Regions from separate parts of the Lelliottia amnigena genome, predicted to be linked through region 3. Evidence: predicted binding sites of a transcription regulator. Region 3 holds the regulator's gene; each other region holds the start of a gene.

Evidence for each region. Region 3 encodes LexA, which represses DNA repair genes until DNA is damaged. Its sites were predicted from a motif close to TNCTGTATGTACATACAGNA; they were not measured.
Region 1: the regulator LexA is predicted to act here: its motif matches at 2,081-2,100, upstream of rmuC (DNA recombination protein RmuC).
Region 2: the regulator LexA is predicted to act here: its motif matches at 1,345-1,364, upstream of sbmC (DNA gyrase inhibitor SbmC).

The regions. Positions count from the first base shown of each region.
Region 1 covers NZ_CP077236.1:1,596,816-1,600,097, forward strand. Annotated here, with positions in the region: gene ubiE (bifunctional demethylmenaquinone methyltransferase/2-methoxy-6-polyprenyl-1,4-benzoquinol methylase UbiE) at 1-513, opposite strand, end outside; gene rmuC (DNA recombination protein RmuC) at 580-2,037, opposite strand; gene udp (uridine phosphorylase) at 2,176-2,937, opposite strand; gene I6L74_RS07525 (dienelactone hydrolase family protein) at 3,187-3,282, shown strand, end outside.
Region 2 covers NZ_CP077236.1:103,075-106,356, reverse strand. Annotated here, with positions in the region: gene dacD (serine-type D-Ala-D-Ala carboxypeptidase DacD) at 82-1,248, shown strand; gene sbmC (DNA gyrase inhibitor SbmC) at 1,380-1,853, shown strand; gene I6L74_RS00505 (FUSC family protein) at 1,956-3,014, shown strand; gene I6L74_RS00500 (DUF496 family protein) at 3,182-3,282, shown strand, end outside.
Region 3 covers NZ_CP077236.1:2,137,088-2,140,369, reverse strand. Annotated here, with positions in the region: gene dinF (MATE family efflux transporter DinF) at 1-1,013, opposite strand, end outside; gene lexA (transcriptional repressor LexA) at 1,080-1,688, opposite strand; gene I6L74_RS09990 (diacylglycerol kinase) at 1,798-2,166, opposite strand; gene plsB (glycerol-3-phosphate 1-O-acyltransferase PlsB) at 2,321-3,282, shown strand, end outside.

The DNA of each region.
Region 1 (3,282 bases), 540 kb from region 3:
GAATTCGAGCACCAACAAACGGCCACCTGGCTTAAGCACGCGATACATAGAACGCAGCGCTTTTTCTTTATCGGTGACGTTACGCAGACCAAAAGAGATAGTGATGCAGTCAAACGTGTTATCCGGGAATGGCAGGGCTTCGGCATTGGCCTGAACATATTCAACGTTGCCGACAACGCCAATATTACGCAGCTTTTCACGCCCCATTTTCAGCATGGAGTCATTGATATCTGCCAGCACCACGCGGCCGGTATCGCCAACCATACGGGAGAATTTCGCGGTTAAATCACCCGTACCACCCGCCAGATCCAGCACGGTTTGACCACGACGAACGCCGCTACAGTCGATAGTGAAGCGCTTCCACAAGCGATGAATTCCGAATGACATCAGGTCATTCATGACATCGTACTTTGCCGCCACGGAATGGAATACGTGGGCAACCATGTCAGCTTTCTGCGCTTTGGCGACAGTCTGAAAGCCAAAGTGTGTAGTATCTTGTGAATCGTCAACCATCTCAGTGCCTGCTAATCCGTCAAATGTTCGTGAAGTGTAACAGATTGGGCGCGTTTGCCCTACGATTCAACCACCCTGAAAGAATCGGTTTGCCTGCGTTTCGGACGACGCTTGTGCGGCTAAATCATTGTCTTGATTGTCTGTATTTTGCTCATTCACCCCGTCACGAAGGCGATATTCTTCATCCTGAGCCGTGGCCTGTTCGGCCAATTCCGGATTAATCTCGCGCTTGACCTCAACGCCCAGACTGCGAAATGCCTCAGCTTGTGAAAGCAGATTTCCTCGACCCGACGAGAGTTTTTTCATCGCCTGGCGGTAATTATCCTGTGCCCTGTCCAGGCTTTGCCCAACAGATGTCATGTCGTCCACAAACAGGCGCATTTTGTCGTACAGCTTGCTGGCGCGATCGGCAATTTGCTGCGCGTTACGGCTTTGATGCTCGTACCGCCACAGGTTTGCGATGGTGCGCAGCGCCACCAGCAGCGTGGTTGGGCTGACCAGCATAATATTGTTTTTCAACGCTTCGGTAATAAGTTCTGGTTGTCTGTCCAATGCCAGCAAAAATGCCGGTTCGACCGGAATAAACATCAGCACATAATCCAGCGAGCGCAGCCCTGGCAACTGTTGATAATCTTTTCGCCCCAACAGGCGAATGTGATTTCGTACCGAGGCGATGTGCTCCTGGAGTGCGGATTCGCGGGTGAAATCATCTTCGGCATTGAAGTAGCGCTCATAGGCTACCAGCGTCATTTTGGCGTCAATCACCACGTCTTTGCCCTGCGGCAGGCGCACGATGACATCGGGCTGCATCCGCGATCGGGTGTCGGTTTCAATGCTGACCTGCGTTTCGTATTCATACCCCTCGCGCAGACCAGAGGCTTCCAGCACGCGGGTGAGCACTACTTCGCCCCAGTTCCCCTGCGTTTTATTGTCGCCCTTGAGCGCACGCGTCAGGTTGACCGCCTCTTGCGCCATCTGCGCATTCAGCTGCTGGAGATTACGAATTTCATGCGCCAGCGTGTGGCGTTCACGTGACTCCTGGCCAAAGCTGTCCTGCACCTGACGACGAAAACCATCCAGTTGTTCACGAAGGGGGGTCAGCAAACCGTTCAGGCTCTGACGATTCTGCTCATCAACGCGGCGGTTGCTCTGCTCAAAGATACGGTTAGCCAGATTTTCAAACTGCTCGCTCAGGCGCTGCTCGCTGTTGATCATCTGACGGATTTTGTCTTCGGCATGCAGCTGGGTGGATTCCAGACGGGTCGTGACTTCGCGCAGATCGGCTTCTAAAGAGGTATTGATATCACGCAGATTACGCAGCTCGTTGTTGAGCAATTCGCACTCTTCGCGCCAGTGTGCGCTCTGCGTAAGCTGTTGTTTTGCAGCACTGAGCTCAGCCACCATCTCTTCACGATCGGCCAGCTGATCGGCTTTATGTTGCGCATGCTGGTAGCTGGACATCAGCCAGCCCACACCCGCGCCCACCAGCGCAATGACTGCATAAATTAGGACTGAGATATCCACAACACCCCCTGCATCAAACCATTACCCGCACAAAATAGAATTGTGCTGTATAAACGTCCAGTTTGAAAGGGGTTTCCTGCGAGGCGCTACGCAAAAAGAAAAGGCCGAACGCGTCGGCCTTTTATCTGAAAGGGGAAACTAGATCAGGCGGCGAGCCGCTTCAACCACGATTTTCACCGCGTGGCTTTCGGTTTTCTTCATGGTTTCTGCGTTTGGAATTTCTTGCTGGGTGCGGTTAACGATGACGCCCGCCACCATACCGGCACGCAGACCCTGGCTTGCGCACATGGTTAGCAGCGTTGCAGATTCCATTTCATAGTTCATTACGCCCATGGACTGCCACTCTTCCATCGAACCTTTAAAGCGGTTCACCACGCGACCGGAGAAGGTGTCATAACGCTCCTGGCCTGGGTAGAAGGTGTCAGAAGAGGCAGTCACGCCGATGTGAGTCGTTGCGCCCACGGATTTCGCAGCTTCAACCAGCGCAGTGGTACATTCAAAATCTGCCACAGCCGGATATTCCATTGGCGCAAAGTGCAGGCTTGCACCGTCAAGACGCACAGATGCAGTGGTCACCAGCACGTCGCCGACGTTGATATGCGGCTGAATAGCGCCAGTTGTCCCGATACGCAGGAAAGTACGAATGCCCAGCTGTGCCAGCTCTTCAACAGCGATAGAGGTAGACGGACCACCGATACCGGTCGAACACACGATAACGGCTTTGCCATCCAGCTCTGCACGCCAGGTGGTGAATTCGCGATGCGCAGCCAGCTTAACCGGCTTATCCATCAGCGCGGCGATCTTTTCCACACGCTCAGGATCGCCAGGGACGATAGCCAGCGTAGCCCCTTGTAAATCGTTTTTAGTGAGGCCGAGATGAAAAACATCAGACTTAGACATAGGTGACTCCTCTGTGGGTCGGGTTGTCAGAAGAAGTAAAACGGTACTTTACAGAAGCCCCGGGCACATTTTCGTGACAGACCTCACCACGAATGAAAATGATTGCAGTTAATTACCATAAAATAGTGACACTCATCACACTAACAAGTTATATCGTTTACTACTGCACAAAAGATAGCCCGTTTCGGGCACTGTGAATTGTTAACTTGAGGTCTATATTTATTTGCACCAACGGGTACGGAGAATACCATGACTCAAAAAACGAATTTTGCACCTGCCGCCGCCCCTCTCGCGTCAACCATCGTTTCAACGTCTGAAGACGCTATCACGGCAGGCGAAACCTCG
Region 2 (3,282 bases), 2.0 Mb from region 3:
ATTTTTTTGCAATTTAATCAGGTAACGGCATGAGATTTTCCGTAAAAAGGGCAACGATTTTTAATGACTGAGGATATATCGTTGAAACGCCGTCTGTTTATTGCTCTTTCTTTACTCGCTTCGAGTGTTACCTCTGCCCTGGCGGCCAATCCGTTGGATTTTTCACCGCAGCCGCCTGCTATACAGGCTGGCTCATGGGTGCTGATGGACTATACCACGGGTCAAATTTTAACGGCGGGCAACGAACATCAACAGCGTAATCCGGCCAGCCTCACCAAGTTAATGACCGGATATGTTGTCGATCGTGCTATCGACAGCCATCGCATTACGCCTGACGATATGGTTACCGTCGGCCGCGATGCGTGGGCGAAGGGCAATCCGGTATTTGACGGCTCATCATTGATGTTCCTGAAAGCAGGTGAGCGCGTTTCGGTTCGCGACCTGAGCCGAGGGTTAATTGTTGATTCGGGTAATGATGCCTGCGTGGCGTTGGCGGACTATGTAGCGGGTGGACAGCCACAATTCGTCAATATGATGAACGAATATGTTCAAAAACTGGGTTTGCGTGACACCCATTTTGAAACGGTACACGGCCTGGATGCACCAGGGCAACACAGCTCCGCCTATGATCTGGCGGTGCTTTCGCGGGCGATTATCCACGGCGAGCCGGATTTTTATCATATGTACAGTGAAAAGAGTCTGACCTGGAATGGCGTCACGCAGCAAAACCGTAATGGGTTGCTATGGGATAAGAACCTCAAGGTCGACGGACTCAAAACCGGGCACACATCTGGTGCCGGATTTAACCTGATTGCCTCGGCTGTCGATGGTCAGCGCCGGTTGATTGCGGTGATTATGGGTGGGGAGAGTCCGAAAGGGCGTGAGGATCAGGCGCGCAAACTGCTGCATTGGGGCCAGCAAAACTTCGATACCGTGCAAATCTTGCACAATGGCAAAAAAGTGGGCACTGAGCGCATCTGGTACGGCGATAAAGAACACATCTCCCTTGGTACGAACCAGGATTTCTGGCTGGCTCTACCAAAAGCGGAAGTCGCCAACATTAAAGCCAAATACGTACTCGATAAAAAAGAGCTTGAAGCCCCCATTGCTGCGCATCAGCGCGTAGGGGAAATTGAGCTTTACGATCGCGATAAAATTGTGGCGCACTGGCCATTAGTCACGCTGGAAAGCGTCGGTAAGGGTGGGGTGTTTTCACGTCTGAGTGATTATCTGCACCATAAAGCCTGACGGATAATTAACACGGTAACGAGCAGACTGGCACTCCTGCGAGTCTGCTCGCATAATCAACACGTCATATTTGCTGGACATAAAGAATCTGCTTTATAGTGTATAAATACACAGTAATAAACGGAGGCAGTATGGACTACAGCATCAAGCAGCAACAGAAGCGTAAGATTGCCGGTTTTCATATGGTAGGGCCGTGGGAGCAAACCGTTAAGCAAGGTTTTGAGCAACTCATGATGTGGGTGGATGGACATCATATTCAGCCGCTTGAATGGGTCGCTGTCTATTATGATAATCCAGACGAAGTCCCGGCGGAGAAGCTGCGTTGCGATACGGCTGTCACCGTTCCTGATGATTTTGCCATCCCGGCAAACAGCGAAGGCGTTATCCTTACCGAAGTAGCTGCAGGTGATTATGCGATTGCCATAGCACGCGTTGAAAACCATGATTTCGCCACACCCTGGCATAGCTTCTTTAACAGCCTGCTCGAAGACAATCATTATCAAATCGCCCCTAAACCCTGCTTTGAACGCTATCTCAATGATGGCAATGCCGATGGTTACTGGGATATCGAGATGTATGTTCCCGTTCAAAACAAAGCCGGGTAATAATGCTAATTCCTAAGCTTTGTAGGGTTTTTCTGCCGGGCGTGATACGTCTGGCAGAAAACACAGTACAATTGTGATTTGCCGTGTATCTGGAGAGCGGGTGTGCGCCCCGACAAATCATTAACGCCTTTTGAAATCCGACTGTATCGGAATTACCGCGCCGTGCATGGTTGCCGCATCGCGCTGGCTTTCATCCTCACCTTTTTACTGGTGCGTTTGCTGGATATCCCTGAGGGAACCTGGCCTTTGATCACGCTGGTGGTCATCATGGGGCCGATATCTTTTTGGGGAAATGTGGTCCCACGCGCCTTTGAGCGAATCGGCGGCACGATTTTTGGCTCCGCATTAGGGTTGATTGCATTAAAGCTTGAGCTGATTTCGTTGCCCGTGATGTTGCTCTGGTGTGCGGGGGCGATGTTTCTTTGCGGCTGGCTGGCGCTGGGCAAAAAACCGTATCAGGCTCTGCTGATTGGAATTACGCTCGCTGTCGTTGTCGGTGCACCGGCTGGAGACATGGCAACGGCCCTGTGGCGAGGAGGGGATGTGATTCTCGGCTCGCTGTTAGCGATGCTCTTTACAGGGATTTGGCCTCAACGCGCATTTCTACACTGGCGCATTCAGATGGCCAACTATGTGACCGCGTTCAATCGTGTCTATCAGGCGGGTTTTTCACCCAACCTTGTGGAACGTCCACGGCTCGAAAAGCATCTGCAAAAAATCCTCAATGATGTCGTCAAAATGCGTGGGCTCATTGTTCCTGCCAGTAAAGAGACGCACATCCAGAAAGCCATTTTTGAAGCGATTCAAACCGTCAGTCGCAATCTGGTATGCATGCTGGAACTGCAAATAAACGCGCACTGGGCGTCTCGTGCCAGTCACTTTGTCCTTCTGAATGCGAACACGCTGAAAGAGACTCAGCAGATGACCCAGCAAACGCTGCTCACCATCGCTCACGCACTTTACGAGGGGAATCCGCAGCCTATTCTTGCTAACAGCGAGCGGTTGAACGAAATCGTTGCTGAGCTCAAGCAGTTGATCAATGAGCATCAGGGTGACAATGTGTCAGAAACGCCCATCCACGGCTATGTGTGGTTGAGCATGGAGATGGCGAGACAATTAGAGTTGCTGTCGCATCTCATCTGCCGGGCGTTGCGCAAATAAAAAGCAGGCGTCTGCGGATGTGACGCCTGCTGCTACGATTCAGCAGCATTTGAGGTTATGATAGGGCAAACGATATACTCATTGTCATTCGCAACGGCTGTCAGTAAGGTTAACGGTACAGTGGTTGCTTAAACGAATCCGAATCTCACATTATCAGGGGTATCAAAATGGAAACTACCAAGCCTTCGTTCCAGGATGTTCTGGAATTCGTCCGCCTGTTCCGTCGCAAAAACAAACTGCAGCGTGAAATTCAGGACGTTGAGAAGAA
Region 3 (3,282 bases):
GCGACGATATGCCCGCCAAAAAGAGCATAAATCAGCGCAAACATCAGCGCGACCAGCCCGGACTGGCGGCAGGCGGCTCGCCAGACCTCCTGTAATTTCCCGGCCTGTCGCGCACCGTAAGCCTGACCGGAGTGCGCTTCAACGGCATAGGCAAAACCATCCAGCGCGTAGGCGGTAAATGTCAGCAGCGTCATTAGCACCGCGTTGACCGCAACGATCTCAGGCCCAAGACGCGCGCCTAATACCGTCATCGCACCGAAGCATAGCTGGAGCAATAAAGAGCGCAACATGATGTCGCGGTTCAGCGCCAGCAGCTTGCGCATATTGCCCCGCCAGGCATTTTTCAGCATCGCGAGCGTGACGCCACGCATCACCAGCACGCGTTTCACCATCCATAAGCCGATAAAGAAGGTGGCATATTCCGCGATGACGGTTGCCAGTGCGGCGCCCTGCACATTCATATGCAAACCCATCACCAGCCACAGATCGAGAACGATATTCAGGATATTCCCCACCACCAGCAAAATGACCGGGGCACGAACATATTGCACGCCGAGCAACCAGCCAAGCAGCACGAGGTTAGCGAGCGATGCAGGGGCGCTGAGCCAGCGAATTTCCAGAAAACGGCGCGCCTGTTCCAGCACAGCCTCGCTGCCGCCGGCGATATGCAGCGCCAGATCGATGAGAGGCGCACGCACTACGACAATCAGCAGCCCGGCACCTAATGCCAGGATCAGCGGCTGAACCAGCGCCCGCCCAAGGCGAACGGGATCTTTCGCGCCAAAGGCCTGGGCTGTCAGTCCGGTTGTGCTCATGCGCAAAAACAGGAGCAGCATAAAGAGGAAGCTGGTCGCCATCGCGCCAATCGCGATGCCACCTAAATAAACAGGAGAATCCAGATGTCCAATAACGGCCGTATCCACCAGTCCAAGCAAAGGAACGGTGATATTGGAAAAAATCATTGGCAGCGCAAGACGCCATAATGCCTTGTCTGAAGTTGTCAGCAGCGACATAGGAAATTACCGGAAGCGAGATAGGACAGTCAGGCTGCGCGGATGGCGCAGCCTGTCAGAGAGAAATTACAGCCATTCACCGTTGCGGATAACGCCAACCGCCAGTCCTTCAATAGAGAAGGTTTGCTCGCGCAGATCCACCACAATTGGAGAAAACTCGCTGTTTTCAGGCAGAAGTTGCACAGTGTTGCCCTGTTTTTTCAGGCGCTTAACCGTCACTTCGTCGTCAATACGCGCAACCACAACCTGTCCGTTGCGCACATCCTGAGTTTTATGAACAGCCAACAGATCACCGTCAAGAATACCGATATCTTTCATTGACATACCGCTAACACGCAGTAAGAAATCTGCGCTCGGCTTGAACATACCCGGATCGACCTGATAGTGGCCTTCAATGTGCTGCTGTGCCAGCAACGGCTCACCCGCCGCAACGCGACCGATAAGAGGGATGCCCGTTTCTTCTTCCACCAGTAAGCGGATACCGCGTGACGCGCCCGAAACAATCTCAAGAACACCTTTACGTGCCAGCGCTTTAAGATGCTCTTCAGCGGCGTTTGGTGAACGGAAGCCCAGGCGCTGAGCGATTTCCGCACGCGTGGGTGGCATTCCCGTCTGGCTGATGTGATCCCTGATGAGATCAAACACCTCTTGCTGTCTGGCCGTTAACGCTTTCATTCCGCCCCCTGGGTGTATATACAGTTATGCTGTGAGTATATACAGTCAAAGGCGAATTTGGAATCAAAAACTGCACAAAAAACCAGAGACTTATTCGATTCCTGAAAGCTTATCGAAAATGTGACCAAAGGAGAGTGACCCAGGTAATGACAGCGATGATAATCGCCAGCAGTACAGCGGCAGAGCCCATGTCTTTCGCACGACCAGAAAGCTCGTGGAAATCAGAACCAATACGGTCAACAACGGCTTCGATAGCACTGTTGAGAATTTCCACTATCATCACCAAAAGCACGGAGCTGATGAGAAGTACACGGGTGATAGCATCGACATCAAGGAAGCACGCAATAATCACGGCAATAATGGCGGCAACGCCTTCTTGCCGGAAGGCGGCTTCATTTATCCATGCTGCGCGGAAACCTTTCCATGAATATCCGGCTGCTTTGATGATTCGGGTAAACCCAGTGGTATTATTGGCCATTAAAAGAACCTTTTATTAGATTTGACGTCAGTAACAAGGGCTGCAGCGGGTTTCGCAGCAGCCTGAAGTATGACGGGTAACAACAGAAATCTTGCGCGCTTTCTGTTATCCTTGCGCCGCAATTGCATTATTAACCAGAGGCTTTACATCGTTTATGTCCGGCTGGCCACGAATTTACTACAAATTACTTAATTTACCATTAAGCGTACTGGTAAAAAGTAAGTCTATCCCGGCGGAACCTGCGCTGGAATTAGGGCTCGATACCTCGCGTCCTATTATGTACGTTTTGCCTTATAACTCGAAGGCAGACTTACTGACGCTGCGCGCCCAATGTCTGGCGCACGATTTACCGGATCCTTTGGAACCCCTGGAAATCGACGGCACTCTCCTTCCTCGCTATGTGTTTATCCACGGCGGGCCGCGCGTGTTTACCTATTACACGCCGAAAGAAGAGTCGATCAAACTGTTCCACGACTATCTTGATCTGCACCGCAGTAACCCCGATCTGGATGTCCAGATGGTGCCAGTGTCGATCATGTTTGGTCGTCGTCCAGGGCGTCAAAAAGGCGACGAGAATCCACCATTGCGCATGCTTAACGGCGTGCAAAAATTCTTTGCCGTGTCATGGTTGGGCCGCGATAGTTTTGTTCGTTTCTCGCCGTCTGTGTCGTTACGACGCATGGCGGATGAGCATGGCACCGATAAAATCATTGCCCAAAAACTGGCACGCGTTGCACGTATGCACTTCGCCCGTCAGCGTTTAGCGGCTGTGGGGCCACGATTGCCTGCGCGTCAGGATCTGTTCAACAAACTGCTGGCGTCCAAAGCGATTGCCCGCGCAGTTGAAGACGAAGCGCGAAGCAAGAAAATCTCTCATGAGAAAGCGCAGCAAAACGCTATCGCACTGATGGAAGAGATTGCGGCGAACTTCTCTTACGAGATGATCCGACTGTCTGACCGTATTCTGAGCTTCACCTGGAACCGTCTGTACCAAGGGATTAACGTTCATAACGCCGAGCGTGTGCGCCAGTTGGCCCACGACGGTCATGAGATTGTCTACGTGCCCTGCCACCGCAGCCACATGGATTATCTGCTGCTCTCCTACGTGCTCTATCA